Regions from separate parts of the Pseudomonas sp. CGJS7 genome, predicted to be linked through region 3. Evidence: riboswitches for the same ligand, from Rfam matches in the RefSeq annotation. Region 3 holds a riboswitch; each other region holds the start of a gene.

Region 1 (4,199 bases), on a different contig from region 3:
GGCATAGCCCAGGCGCAGGTCGGTCAAGGCGTAACCGCCCAGGCGGCGCGCATTGGCCAGATCGTCGTAACGCTCGCCGGCGGCGTACACGCTGGCGCCGAACGACAAGGCGCTGGCGCCGCCGAGCTCGAAGCGGCGATCCAGATCGACCCGCGCGCTCTGGCGCGCGCGGCGCGGCAGGAAGTTGTCGTTGCTGGCGCCGCGGCTGTCGTTGCGCGGGTCCAGCCAGGTCGCGCTGGCGCGCAGATCCCACTGCGCCAAGCGCGTATCCAACACCGCTTCCACGCCGCGGATGCGCGCGCGGTCGACATTGCCCGGCAGGCCGCGCGAGGCGTCGTAAGCGATCATGTCGTCGATCCGGGTCTGATACGCATTGATCGACCACACTTGCTTGCGCTGCTCGCCGAAGGTGCCGCGCAGGCCGAGTTCGAAACTGCGCGAGGTTTCCGGCGACAGATCCGGATTGCCGTAACCGGGGTAATACAGCTCATTGAAGGTCGGCGCCTTGAATCCGCTGCCGTAGCTGGCGGTCAGGCGCAGCGCCTGGGTGAAGTCCCAGCCCCACAGCACGCTGCCGGTGGTCTTGCCGCCGAACTGGCTGTCGTCGTCGCGGCGCGCGCTGAGCTGCAAGGATTGCGCGCCGAAATCGGCCTGCCACTGGCCGAACGCGCCGCGCAGGATGCGGCGGTCGCGGGCATAGCGGGTGTTGCTTTCGACCTCATCGCGCTGCCAATCGAAGCCGGCGGTCAGCAGATTGCGGCCGAAGCCGATATCCGCCTGCACCGATCCCAACTGGCGCCGGGTGTCGAAGGTGCTGGAGTACTTGCCGTCCTTGTAGTTGTCGCTGAGATCCTCGCTGCGGCCGGCGCTGGCGCTCAGCGCAACCCGCTCGCTGGGGCGGTAACGCAGCTTGGCGCCGAGCACTTGCTGGACGGTGTCGGCCTGGTTGTTCTGGCTGCCGTCGTAAAGGTTGTTGCCCTCGGCGCGGAACGCGCGCGCTTCGGCGTCCCATTGTTCGTTGAAGTTATAGCCGCCTTGCGCGGTCAACGAGCTGTTGCGGTAACCGTCGCGATCGGGCGAGTTGGTGAAGCAACCCGCGCCGCCCGGCGAAGGCTTGCCGCGGCAGGCGTTGATGCCGTCGGTGTCCTCGTGCGCGGCGTTGATCGAATACCAGCCGCGCTCGCCCTTGCCGGCGACGCCGGCCGAGGCGCGGTGGGTCTGGTTGCTGCCCAGGGCGACGCTGAAATTCGGCGCGAACGGGCCTCGCGGACGCCGGGTGAAAATCTGGATCACCCCGCCGATGGCTTCGGAACCGTACAGGCTGGAGAACGGGCCGCGCACGATTTCCACCCGCTCGATCTGTTCGACCGGAATGTCCTGCAACGACGCGCCGCCGCTGGTGGCCGAGCCGACCTTGATGCCGTCGATCAACACCAGCACGTGATCGGATTCGGTGCCGCGCAAGAACAGCGAGGTCGATTTGCCCGGGCCGCCGTTGTTGGCCAACGACGCGCCCGGCGTGCCGCGCAGCAGGTCCGGCAGCGAGGCCGGCTGCAAGCGCTCGATTTCGGCGCGGTCGATGACCGTGACCGCGGCCAGGGTGGCGTCCTGGGTTTTGGCGGTGCGGGTGGCGGTGACCACGACCTGGTCGAGATCGACCGCGGCCGGCGCGGCGTGCGCGGCGAACAGGGCGGAGGTCAACGCCGCGCACAAACCCACGCGCGGCAACAAGCCCGCGCCGGCGGCGCGGAAACGGACGGAAGCAACAGACGCAATCACTGGCAGATCTCCAAGGCCGCGCCTCACCCGCGCGGTCCAGACAGGGTCGGGACAAACGGAGAGCGGCCGGGGAGCACACGCAAGCGCGCGACGCCCGAGAACCAGGCCCTCCGCCTGTCGGTTCGCGCTCCGGGCCGGTCTCCGGGCTCGCGAGCGGAATCCGCAGGTCCGATCTGCCGGACCCGATTCCCGTACCGCGCCTTCCCGTGCCTGAGCACAGTGGCCGTTGCGGTGCGTTGACTCGCCTACCGTTGCGGGGGCAGCTCCGGCATGAGCGGACTGGCAGAGCCAGGACGCAACCGGATTCCCGTTTCAATCGCCGGACTGTGTCGGCGATCACCTTGAGCGCGGGCATCTTAACAGCGCCCACCCTTGCCGACGCCAGGGTATGGGGTGGGGTCGCGACGCACGCAGCGGCCACGCGCCTGGATGAGCGGGCGCATTTCGGACGTGTCCGATTCATTCGCCCGTCGCGATCGTCGAGGATGCCCGGCAATCGCCGACGCAGTCGCGGCGAGCGCATCGGGATGCCCGCCGGGTTCGGCACCTCCTCCACCACCCCCACTTCCGGACGCCGGGTTCGTAGTCGATGCGACCCGGCGTTTTTTTCGGTGTCCCCGCTGGGCCGCGCCCGCGAACCGTCGCGCCCGCGCAAGCCGCAGGCCACTGCGCGGCCTCGCGCAAAGCCAAAAACGTGGCGCCTACCACTTTTTGATTACTTGCGCTAAGCCAACCTTGGCCGTTTTATTGACCCACTTGTTATAACCGTGTTAAACCCGGATGACATCGCTGTCAGTCCCTCACCTGGAGTCTTCATGCACGCTCGCCGCAAGCTCGCCGGACCCCGTCACCCGCTGGCCCTGGGCCTGCTGATCGCCCTCGCCGCCCCGGCCGCCTTCGCCCAGGAGGCGTCCAGCGCCCCGCAGCGCGAAGCGACGACCCTGGATCAAGTCATCGTCACCGGCACCCGGGTCAGCGACCGCACCGTCGCCGAGTCGACCGCACCGATCGACATCATCACTCCCGAAACCCTGGAAGCCACCGGCACGGTCGAGCTGGCCACCGCCTTGTCGCGCGCCCTGCCCTCGTTGAACTTCCCGCGCCCGGCGATCACCGACGGCACCGACGCGGTGCGCCCGGCGCAATTGCGCGGTCTCGCGCCGGATCAGGTGTTGGTGCTGGTCAACGGCAAGCGCCGCCACACCACCGCGCTGATCAACCTCAACGGCAGCCAGGGCCGCGGCTCCTCGCCGGTCGATCTCAACGCGATTCCGATCGCCTCGATCGAGCGGGTGGAAGTGCTGCGCGACGGCGCTTCGGCGCAATACGGCTCCGACGCGATCGCCGGCGTGGTCAACGTGGTGCTCAAGGGCAGCGATTCGGGCGGCAGCATCGCCGCGCGTTACGGCCAGTACAGCGCCGGCGACGGCAAGCAGTACCAGCTCTCCGCCGACGCCGGCCTCAAGCTCGGCGAAAACGGCAAGCTGCATCTGGCCGCGCAAGGCGGGCATCAGGATCAGACCAACCGCGCGCGGCCGTTCCAGGGCGTGGTCGAACAGCGCTACGGCGATCCCGAAATCGACAGCGGCGCGATCTCCTACAACGGCGAGTACAAGGCCGCCGATTACCTGACCTTCTATTCCTTCGGCAGCTACAGCAAGCGCGACGTGCTCTCCAACGGTTACTTCCGCTTCGCCGCCGACCCGCGCAACATCCCCTCGATCTATCCCAACGGCTTCCTGCCGCAGATCCACAACATCAGCAAGGACCGCGCCGCGGTGATCGGCCTGCGCAGCGAAACCGCCGGCGGCACCCAGATCGATTTCAGCTACAACTACGGCCACAACGGCCTGACCTTCGATATCGAAAACACCCTCAACCGCAGCCTGGGCCCGAGCTCGCCGACCCAGTTCTACGCCGGCGCGCTGGAAGTGACCCAACACGTGTTGAACCTGGACTTCACCCGCCCGGTGGATTTCGGCTGGCAGTACCCGGTGACCTTCGCCTGGGGCGCGGAGTGGCGCGGCGAGGAGTTCAGCCAGCGCGCCGGCGAACCGCTGTCCTACGCCAACGGCGGGGTGCCGGCGTCCAACGGCCAGATCATTCCCGGCGCGCAGGTGTTCTCCGGTTTCCGCGCCAGCGACGCCGGCGATTACGACCGCCACAGCTACTCGCTGTACATCGACGCCGAAGCCGACTTCAGCGACAAGTTCTCCGCCGGCCTGGCCGCGCGCTACGAGAGCTACAGCGATTTCGGCGACACCACCTCGGGCAAGCTGTCGGCGCGTTACGCCTTCACCGACAAGGTCGCGCTGCGCGCCACCGCCTCGACCGGCTTCCGCGCGCCGTCGCTGCAGCAGCAGTTCTTCCAGTCGATCGCCACCAACTTCATCAGCGGCATTCCGTATGAGATCGGCACC
Region 2 (4,199 bases), on a different contig from region 3:
TGCACCGATTCGAAGTACGCGAACGAAGCGTTGAGCCGGCCGTCCAGGTACTCGGCCTTGGCGCCGATCTCGTAGTTCTTGCCGATCATCGGTTCGATCATGCGGTCGTTGCGATCGTATTGCTCCTGCGGGAGGAATACGTCGGCGTAGCTGGCGTACAGCGAGTAGGTCGAATTCAGGTCGTAGACGAGGCCGGCGTACGGGGTGATTTCGTCGTCGACGCGGTAGCCGTCGCTGATGCCGCTGAAGGCGCCGGTAGCGCGGTCGAAATTGCGCGTCCAGGTCTTCCAATTGCTGACCCGCGCACCCAGCAGCAGTTTCAGCGGATCGGCGAGGTTGAGCCGCACGGCGAGATAGCCGCCGCCTTGATCGGTATGCACCGCATTGTCGCGATGGCCGGTGCGGTAGGCGGTGTAACGCGGCGCTTGGCCGCGCCAGGTCCACAGGTTGTAGGCATCGAGCACCACTTCCTCGCCGCGCAGCGGCCGCGTCGCCGGATCGAAGTCGGTGCCGAGCGTGGTGCGCGTGCGCGAGAAGCTGTTGTAGCCGAACACCAGTTGATGCTCCCGTCCGAACAGGCGGAACGGGCCTTCGGCGAACGCGTCGAAGGTGTTCTGTTTGTCGGCCGACCACGAGATCACCGCACTGTCGGTGTAGGGGCCGCCGCCGTCGCGGTCCGGGTAATCCCACGGCATCATGAAATACAGCTGGCCGCCTTGCATGTCGATGGTGTTGTGGGTGGCGATCGCGCTGAGATGCCAGCCGTTGGCGAAGCTGTGGTCGAGCCCGGCGAAATAGGTGCGCTCCTCCAGCGGCCACGCGCTCGATTTGGCCGCGGTGCTGAACGAGCGCGGCGGATTGATCCGGCTGCCGTCGCTGTACCAGTACGAGACGTTGTTGGTGTTGATCACGCCGCCCTGATCGGTGCTGGTGGTTTCCAGGCCGATCCGCAGCAGGGTGTTGTCGCTCAAGTCGGCTTCCAGCGTGCCGTAGAGGGTTTTTTTCTCGGTGCTGTAGTAGTCGATGAACGACTCGCGATCGGTGTAAGCGGCGGCGACGCGGCCGCGCACGCGGCCGTCGGCGAGCAGCGGGCCAGACACGTCGCCTTCGATCCGGTAATTGTTCCAGCGGCCCACGCTTGCGTTGACGTAGGCCTCATGGCGGCGGGTCGCGCGCTTGCGGATCATGTTGACCGTGGCCGAAGGTTCGCCGGTGCCGGTCATCAGGCCATTGGCGCCGCGGACCAGTTCGACCCGTTCGTAGGCCACCGAATCGCCGCCGACGTCGGGACGGCGGCCGCCGGGGAATTGCTGCACGCCGTCGACCTGGATGTTGTTCACGTCCAGGCCGCGCGCCATAAAACTCGGGCGTTCCAGGCTGGAGAGATTGTTGACGAAGATGCCGGTGGTGTTCTGCAACACGTCGGCGATGGTGACGTAGCCGAAGTCTTCGATTTGCTGGCGGGTGATCACGGTGACCGACTGCGGGGTCTCGCGTTGCGTCAGCACCATGCGCGTGGCCGAGACCGTGGCCGGCGCCGCGTACGAGTCCAGCGATTCGGCGGTGACTTGGACCTGCTGCAGGTTCTTGACCTGGTCCGCATCGGCGGCGTCTTCGGCCTGCGCGCTGGTGGCGCCGAGCGAAAGCAGCAAGGTAAGGGCCGAAAACAGAGTGCGACGCGCAGGCGTAACCAAACGCCGCGGGTGCGCGGCAGTGCGGGAGGAGGGCATGGGGGCGCAGGCGATTTGCAAAGGAAGATGGGAATCATTATCGTTTGATGCGGTCGTCACACGCAATATGCATGCAGCGACAATTCGCGGTGTCGGCGATTCGATGCGCCCGAACGCGATCGGCATGCGGGGTAACGATTCAATCGTTGCGATGCGTTGCGAACCGGCCGACTGCGCGCTGTCGAGTCAGTGGGTCAGTCGGCAAGTCTTTGTATCGATCGCGCGATCGCATTCGGATCCACGTCGACGATCGCGTCCGATTCTCCGCTGCCAGCCGCACCGATCGAGCGGTGATATGTGTGACAAACAGCATCACGCCGCAGCGGCTTCGCATCGCCAACAACGCGATTCACGGTTGCGCACCGCATGCGCATCGTGGCACCGCGCGCGCCATGCGCCCGCGCATGCGGCGCCGATTCCGCCGAACTGAATGCGCGCCGCCGCGCTGCCGCTTGTCCGCGACCATCGCCAAGCACTACACTCCGCCCGCCACAGGTGCCTTGCCGTCGGTCCATACCGGCGAGCAGGGTGAAACGGGAAGCCGGTGCGGACCTAACCGTCCTATTCCGGCGCTGCCCCCGCAACGGTAGGCGAGAACACCCGACGTAAACCACTGCGCTCGCGCGGGAAGGAGTCGGGGTGATGCCACGGCATCGCTCGCAAGCCCGGAGACCGGCCCGTGGCGGACATCGGGAGATGTCCTTCTCGGGTGTTGCGGCGGGCAACCGGACGAGCTGATGCGATGCGGCGTCCGTTCGCCTTCGTGTCGTCTTGTCTGATCTCTCCGCGGCATCCGCTTTCGCGGGTGTGCGATACGGAGACCGACCATGAACGAGATGCATCGCGTTGCGACCGACGTCGCGACGGTCAAGCTTTTGATCGACGGCGAGTTCGTCGAATCCACCACCACGCAATGGCGCGAAGTCGTCAATCCGGCGACCCAGGCGGTGCTGGCGCGCGTGCCGATGGCAACTGCCGATGAGGTCAACGCCGCGGTCGAGTCCGCCGCGCGCGCCTTCAAGACCTGGCGCAAGACCCCGATCGGCGCGCGCGCGCGGATCTTCCTCAAGTATCAGCAGTTGATCCGCGAGCACATGAGCGAGCTCGCCGCGATCCTCACCGCCGAGCAGGGCAAGACCTTGCCCGATGCCGAAGGCGATGTGTTCCGCGGCCTGGAAGTGGTCGAGCACGCCGCGGCGATCGGCAACCTGCAGTTGGGCGAGTTGGCCAACAACGTCGCCGGCGGCGTCGACACCTACACGCTGCTGCAGCCGCTGGGCGTGTGCGCCGGCATCACCCCGTTCAATTTCCCGGCGATGATCCCGCTGTGGATGTTCCCGATGGCCATCGCCACCGGCAACACCTTCGTGCTCAAGCCGTCCGAACAAGACCCGCTGGTGACCATGCGTCTGGTCGAGCTGGCGTTGCAGGCCGGCGTGCCCAAGGGCGTGCTCAACGTCGTGCACGGCGGCGAAGACGTGGTCAATGCGATCTGCGATCACCCCACCATTCAGGCGGTGTCCTTCGTCGGCTCGACCAAGGTCGGCACCCACGTCTACCAGCGCGCAACGCTGGCCGGCAAGCGCGTGCAATGCATGATGGGCGCGAAGAACCACGCCGTGGTATTGCCCGACGCGAACAAGGAACAAACCCTCAACGCGATGGCCGGCGCCGCGTTCGGCGCGGCCGGACAGCGCTGCATGGCCGCGTCCACCGCGGTGTTGGTGGGCGAGGCGCGCGGCTGGATTCCCGAGTTGGTGGCCAAGGCGCGCACGCTCAAGGTCAACGCCGGCACCGAGCCGGGCACCGACGTCGGGCCGGTGATTTCCTGCGCCGCGCGCGAACGCGTCGAAGCGCTGATCGCCTCGGGCGTGGAGCAGGGCGCGGTGCTGGAACTCGACGGCCGCAAGCCGGACGTGCCCGGTTACGCGCAGGGCAACTTCATCGGGCCGACGATCTTCTCCGCGGTCGAACCCGGCATGCGCATCTACCAGGAAGAAATCTTCGGGCCGGTGCTGGTGATTCTCGGCGTGGACACGCTGGAACAGGCGATCGCGCTGATCAACGCCAACCCCAACGGCAACGGCACCGCGATCTTCACCCAATCCGGCGCGGCCGCGCGCAAGTTCCAGGAAGACATCGACGTGGGCCAGGTCGGCATCAACGTGCCGATTCCGGTGCCGGTGCCGCTGTTCTCGTTCACCGGTTCGCGCGCGTCCAAGCTCGGTGACCTGGGTCCATACGGCAAGCAGGCGGTGATGTTCTACACCCAGACCAAGACCGTCACCGCGCGTTGGTTCGACGATGAAACCTCGGGCCAGGGCGTCAACACCACGATCAGCCTGAAGTGATGGCCGCCGTCATGGACTGGCAGGTCGCGGCGGCGTTGCCGACCGGGCTGAGCGAAGAACAGGCGGCGTTCCGCGAGGCCGCGCGCGATTTCGCCTTGGCGCAGTTGGCGCCGCACGC
Region 3 (4,199 bases):
TCGCCTCGCACATCGGTGCGTTGGCGGCCAGCGCATGGTGATGCAGCTCAGGATAACCACCCGGCAGATACAGGCTGTCTACCGCCGGCAGTTCGTGGTCGTGCAGCGGCGAGAAGAACACCAGCTGGGCACCTTGGTTGCGCAACAGGTCGAGGTTAGCGCCATAGATGAAGGCGAACGCCTCGTCCCGCGCCACGCCAATGCGCACACCGGCCAGCGAGGCAACGCTGGCTTGCGGTTCCGGCTCGGCAAAGCTGACTGGCGGCGGCAACGCCGCATCGCAACTGGCGCCCAGCGCTTCGGCGGCAGCGTCGAGGCGGGTGTCCAGGTCATTCAGCTCGCTGGCCTGCACCAGGCCCAGGTGGCGGCTGGGCAGCTCGATGCCGCGCTCGCGGGACAAGCCGCCATACCAGCGCAAGCCCTCGGTCAGGCTGCCTTCGAGCAGTTGCGCATGACGCAGGCTGCCTACCCGATTGGCCAGCACGCCGGCGAACGGCAGATCGGCCTGGTACCGCGCCAGGCCCAGGGCCAGGGCGCCGAAGGTCTGGGCCATGGCTGTGCCGTCGATCACCGCCAGCACCGGCACGCCAAAGTGGCGCGCCAGGTCGGCGCTTGACGGGGTACCGTCGAACAGCCCCATCACCCCTTCGATGAGGATCAGGTCAGCCTCGCCAGCAGCTTCCCACAGCAGACGACGGCTTTCCTCGGCACCGATCATCCACAGATCCAGCTGATACACCGGCGCGCCACTGGCCCGTTCGAGAATCATCGGGTCAAGAAAGTCGGGCCCGCATTTGAACACCCGCACCTTGCGCCCGAGGTTGCGGTGCAGGCGGGCCAGCGCAGCAGTGACGGTAGTCTTGCCCTGGCCAGAGGCCGGCGCCGCGATCAACACGGCGGGGCAGTGCCGCGATCGACTCACAGTTCGACGCCTTTCTGTGCGCGGATACCGGCCTGGAAGGCGTGCTTGAGCATGCCCATTTCGGTCACGGTGTCGGCCAGTTCGATCATCTCGGGCTTCGCAGCGCGGCCAGTGACAATCACATGCTGCATGGGCGGGCGGGCCTGAATGTCGGACAGTACCTGGTCCAGGTCGAGGTAACCATGTTTGAGGGCGATGTTGAGCTCGTCCAGCACCACGAACTGTACACCCGGGTCCTGCAGCAACTGGCGCGACACCGCCCAGGCGGCTTGCGCAGCGGCGATGTCACGCTGGCGGTCCTGGGTTTCCCAGGTAAAGCCCTCGCCCATCACGTGGTAGCGCACCTGTTCGGGGAAGCGACGGAAGAACAGCTCCTCGCCGGTGCTGTTGCGGCCCTTGATGAACTGCACCACACCGCATTGCATGCCGTGGCCCAAGGCGCGCGCGAGCATGCCGAAGGCCGAACTGCTCTTGCCCTTGCCATTGCCGGTCAGCACCAGCAGCAGGCCACATTCGTTAGGGGAATTGGCGATGCGTTCGTCGATGACCGCCTTCTTGCGCTGCATGCGCGCCAGGTGGCGTTCGTCGCGTTCGGTGGAATCGCTCATCAGGGTTCTCCGCTGGCTGGCACCACAGCAATGCGCGGCGACAGGTAATAGGCAGGCAAACGGAGAACGCGCAGAGGCCATGGCTGGGCGCCACGGTGCACCGCGCATCACCCTCCGTGATGCCGTTGGCAGTATCAGGCCGGTCTCCGGGCTTGTGAGTGGGCCTTGGCCCTGGCCTGCGCGCCTTCCCGGATGCTGGCACCCAGTGGCCCTGCGCGGCCTTTTACTCATCCACCGTTGCGGGGGCAGCGCCGGAATCGCGCCATGCTGGCGCCCACCGGCTTCCCAGTTTCACCCTGCCCAGTCGGGGCTGGCAGGGCACCTGAAACACGCCGCGAAGGTTAGAGGGTTGCACCGGGAGCGTCAATCGAAGCGGGTGGTCTGGCGGGTGAGCAAAACACCTTGAATCCAGGCAGCCGGTATCGGCCCCAAGCTCGAGGGGGCCGCTAAACAGGCATGGATATCAAGGGTTCTGTGCCAGATGCCCTTGCGGAATCACCCGCTTGGCCTGCAGGTAGGCCTTGGCCCAGTAGCTGTTTGACAGGTAGTCCAGGCGCACGGTGCCACCGGTGGAAGGTGCATGTACGAAGCGGCCGTCCCCGACATAGATGCCGGCATGGCTGACCTGCGAGCCGCCACTGGTGGCGAAGAACACCAGGTCACCAGACTGCAGCGAACTGACATCCACCGTCGGTGCGCGCATGACAATCATCTCTCGCGTCGAGCGCGGCAGGCTGATGCCAGCAGCATCACGGTACACATACTTGATCAGGCCGCTGCAGTCGAAGCCGGAGTCCGGGGTATTGCCCCCCCAACGATAGGGCGTGCCTACCAGACCAATGGCGCGAATCAGCACGTCATCGGCAATCGGTGAAGGACTGGGCTGGCTATAGGTAACCTGCGGCTGTACCACAGGGGCCGGCGCAGGCGCACGGCTGGAGCATGCAGCCAGCAAGGCTGCCAAGGAGAGAAATGCGAAGCGCGCCATCTTTACCATGGCCAGAACATCCTGTCTGAGACCGCTGCGCTGCAGCCGAAAAGAGTTGAGAGTTTAGATTAGACGCTTTCTGTAAATGCGCACGGCGGCGAGCTTTTTTTCAAAGCATCACCGCCGCGGCAGGGTACATCATTTTGATATCAGTTGCGCGCGATGTTGGTCGGCGCCATGGCCAAGGCGCGCTTGGCTTCAATGAAGGTCTTGCTCCAGTAGCGATCACCGAGGCTGTCGATGCGCACACCGCCACTGCGACGGCTGCTGGAGTGGATGAACTGGTTGTCACCCAGGTAGATGCCGGCATGGCTTACCCGGCCGCGGCCATTGGTGCTGAAGAACAGCAAGTCACCTGGCTTGAGCTTGTTGCGGGCCACTTTCGGCGCATCAACGTTGATCATTTCACGCGTGGAGCGCGGCAGCGTCATGCCCGCCTCTTCGCGGAACAGGTAACCGATGAAGCCACTGCAGTCGAAGCCGGACTTTTCCGAGGTACCACCAAAGCGGTAGCGGGTGCCGATCAAGGACATGCCGCGCTCGAGAATGCTGTCAGCCAGAACCGGCAATTGGTAAGGCTTGCCGCCGGAGAAAGACGCCAGGTCATCTTCGGTGGCCAGCTCTTCCGGCTCGCCGAATACCGACGAGGAAGAGGCCTTGGCCTTGATAGCCGATTGTGCAGTGATCGGGGTGTGATCCTGGGGCTGAGATACCGGGCCTTGGGCCGCGCAGCCAAAAAGCAGGGTCACGAGTGCGAGTGGCACGAGGGGTGCGAAGCGCTTCAGCATGGGCACGACCGTGTCTGTAATCCTTTAGAAGGGTGAAACTATGCCCTCTATCATGGCCATTTGCAAATTTTATCGAAAAAGATGTGACTTTTTTGTTTTACCGCTCTGGCCCAGGGTTTTCAGGGGGTTACCAGCCGAGGGTTTCCTTGAGAAACGGAATGGTGAGCTTGCGTTGTGCCTGCAGCGACGCCTGATCGAGGCGCTCGAGCAAGTCGAACAACGCGCTCATGCTCCGCGCGCCACGGGTGAGGATGAAATGGCCGACTTCGTCGGTCAGGTGCAGGCCACGGCGCGAAGCTCGCAGCTGCAAGGCGCGCAGCTTGTCTTCGTCGGACAGGCCGCGCATCTGGAACACCAGGGCCAGGGTCAATCGCGACTTCAGGTCCGGCAGCTTGATCGGCAGCTCACGCGGTGATGCCGAGGCAGCCAGCAGCAAGCGTCGGCCGCTGTCGCGCAGGCGGTTGAACAAGTGGAACATGGCCTCTTCCCAATCCGCCTTGCCGGCGATCACATGCAGATCGTCGATGCACACCAGTTCGTACTGGGCCAGGTAGTCGAGCAGTTCCACGCCACGGTCGAGCAACTGCGCCAGCGGCAGGTAGACAGCGGGCTCGCCACGTTGCTGGAAGCGATGGGTGGCGGCCTGCAGCAGGTGGGAACGGCCAACACCCTGCTTGCCCCACAGGTAGATAAGGCTCTCGGTCCAGCCGGCGTCGGCTTCGCATAGCCGCTCGACGTAACCCAATGCCGCAGCATTGGCGCCCGGATAGTAGTTGATGAAGGTGGCGTCATCGCGCAGGCGCACACCCAGGGGCAACTGGATCGGTGGTTTCATGCTCGCGGGCGGTCGACGGGACCGCTGGGGGCCTTTGGTGAACAATCTGCAAAGTCTA

Evidence for each region. A riboswitch is a leader RNA that binds a small molecule or an ion and turns the genes downstream of it on or off. The one in region 3 is predicted to bind cobalamin.
Region 1: linked by a shared signal. The riboswitch ahead of btuB (TonB-dependent vitamin B12 receptor) and the one ahead of cobO (cob(I)yrinic acid a,c-diamide adenosyltransferase) in region 3 are both predicted to bind cobalamin.
Region 2: linked by a shared signal. The riboswitch ahead of V7787_RS24940 (CoA-acylating methylmalonate-semialdehyde dehydrogenase) and the one ahead of cobO (cob(I)yrinic acid a,c-diamide adenosyltransferase) in region 3 are both predicted to bind cobalamin.

The regions. Positions count from the first base shown of each region.
Region 1 is NZ_JBAMDI010000083.1:2,994-7,192, reverse strand. It holds gene btuB (TonB-dependent vitamin B12 receptor) at 1-1,779, opposite strand, end outside; cobalamin riboswitch at 1,895-2,138, opposite strand; gene V7787_RS35050 (TonB-dependent receptor plug domain-containing protein) at 2,595-4,199, shown strand, end outside.
Region 2 is NZ_JBAMDI010000045.1:11,998-16,196, forward strand. It holds gene V7787_RS24935 (TonB-dependent siderophore receptor) at 1-1,652, opposite strand, end outside; cobalamin riboswitch at 2,221-2,425, shown strand; gene V7787_RS24940 (CoA-acylating methylmalonate-semialdehyde dehydrogenase) at 2,567-4,081, shown strand; gene V7787_RS24945 (acyl-CoA dehydrogenase family protein) at 4,117-4,199, shown strand, end outside.
Region 3 is NZ_JBAMDI010000007.1:141,880-146,078, forward strand. It holds gene V7787_RS07055 (cobyrinate a,c-diamide synthase) at 1-922, opposite strand, end outside; gene cobO (cob(I)yrinic acid a,c-diamide adenosyltransferase) at 919-1,530, opposite strand; cobalamin riboswitch at 1,651-1,871, opposite strand; gene V7787_RS07065 (C40 family peptidase) at 1,994-2,527, opposite strand; gene V7787_RS07070 (C40 family peptidase) at 2,668-3,306, opposite strand; gene hda (DnaA regulatory inactivator Hda) at 3,434-4,141, opposite strand.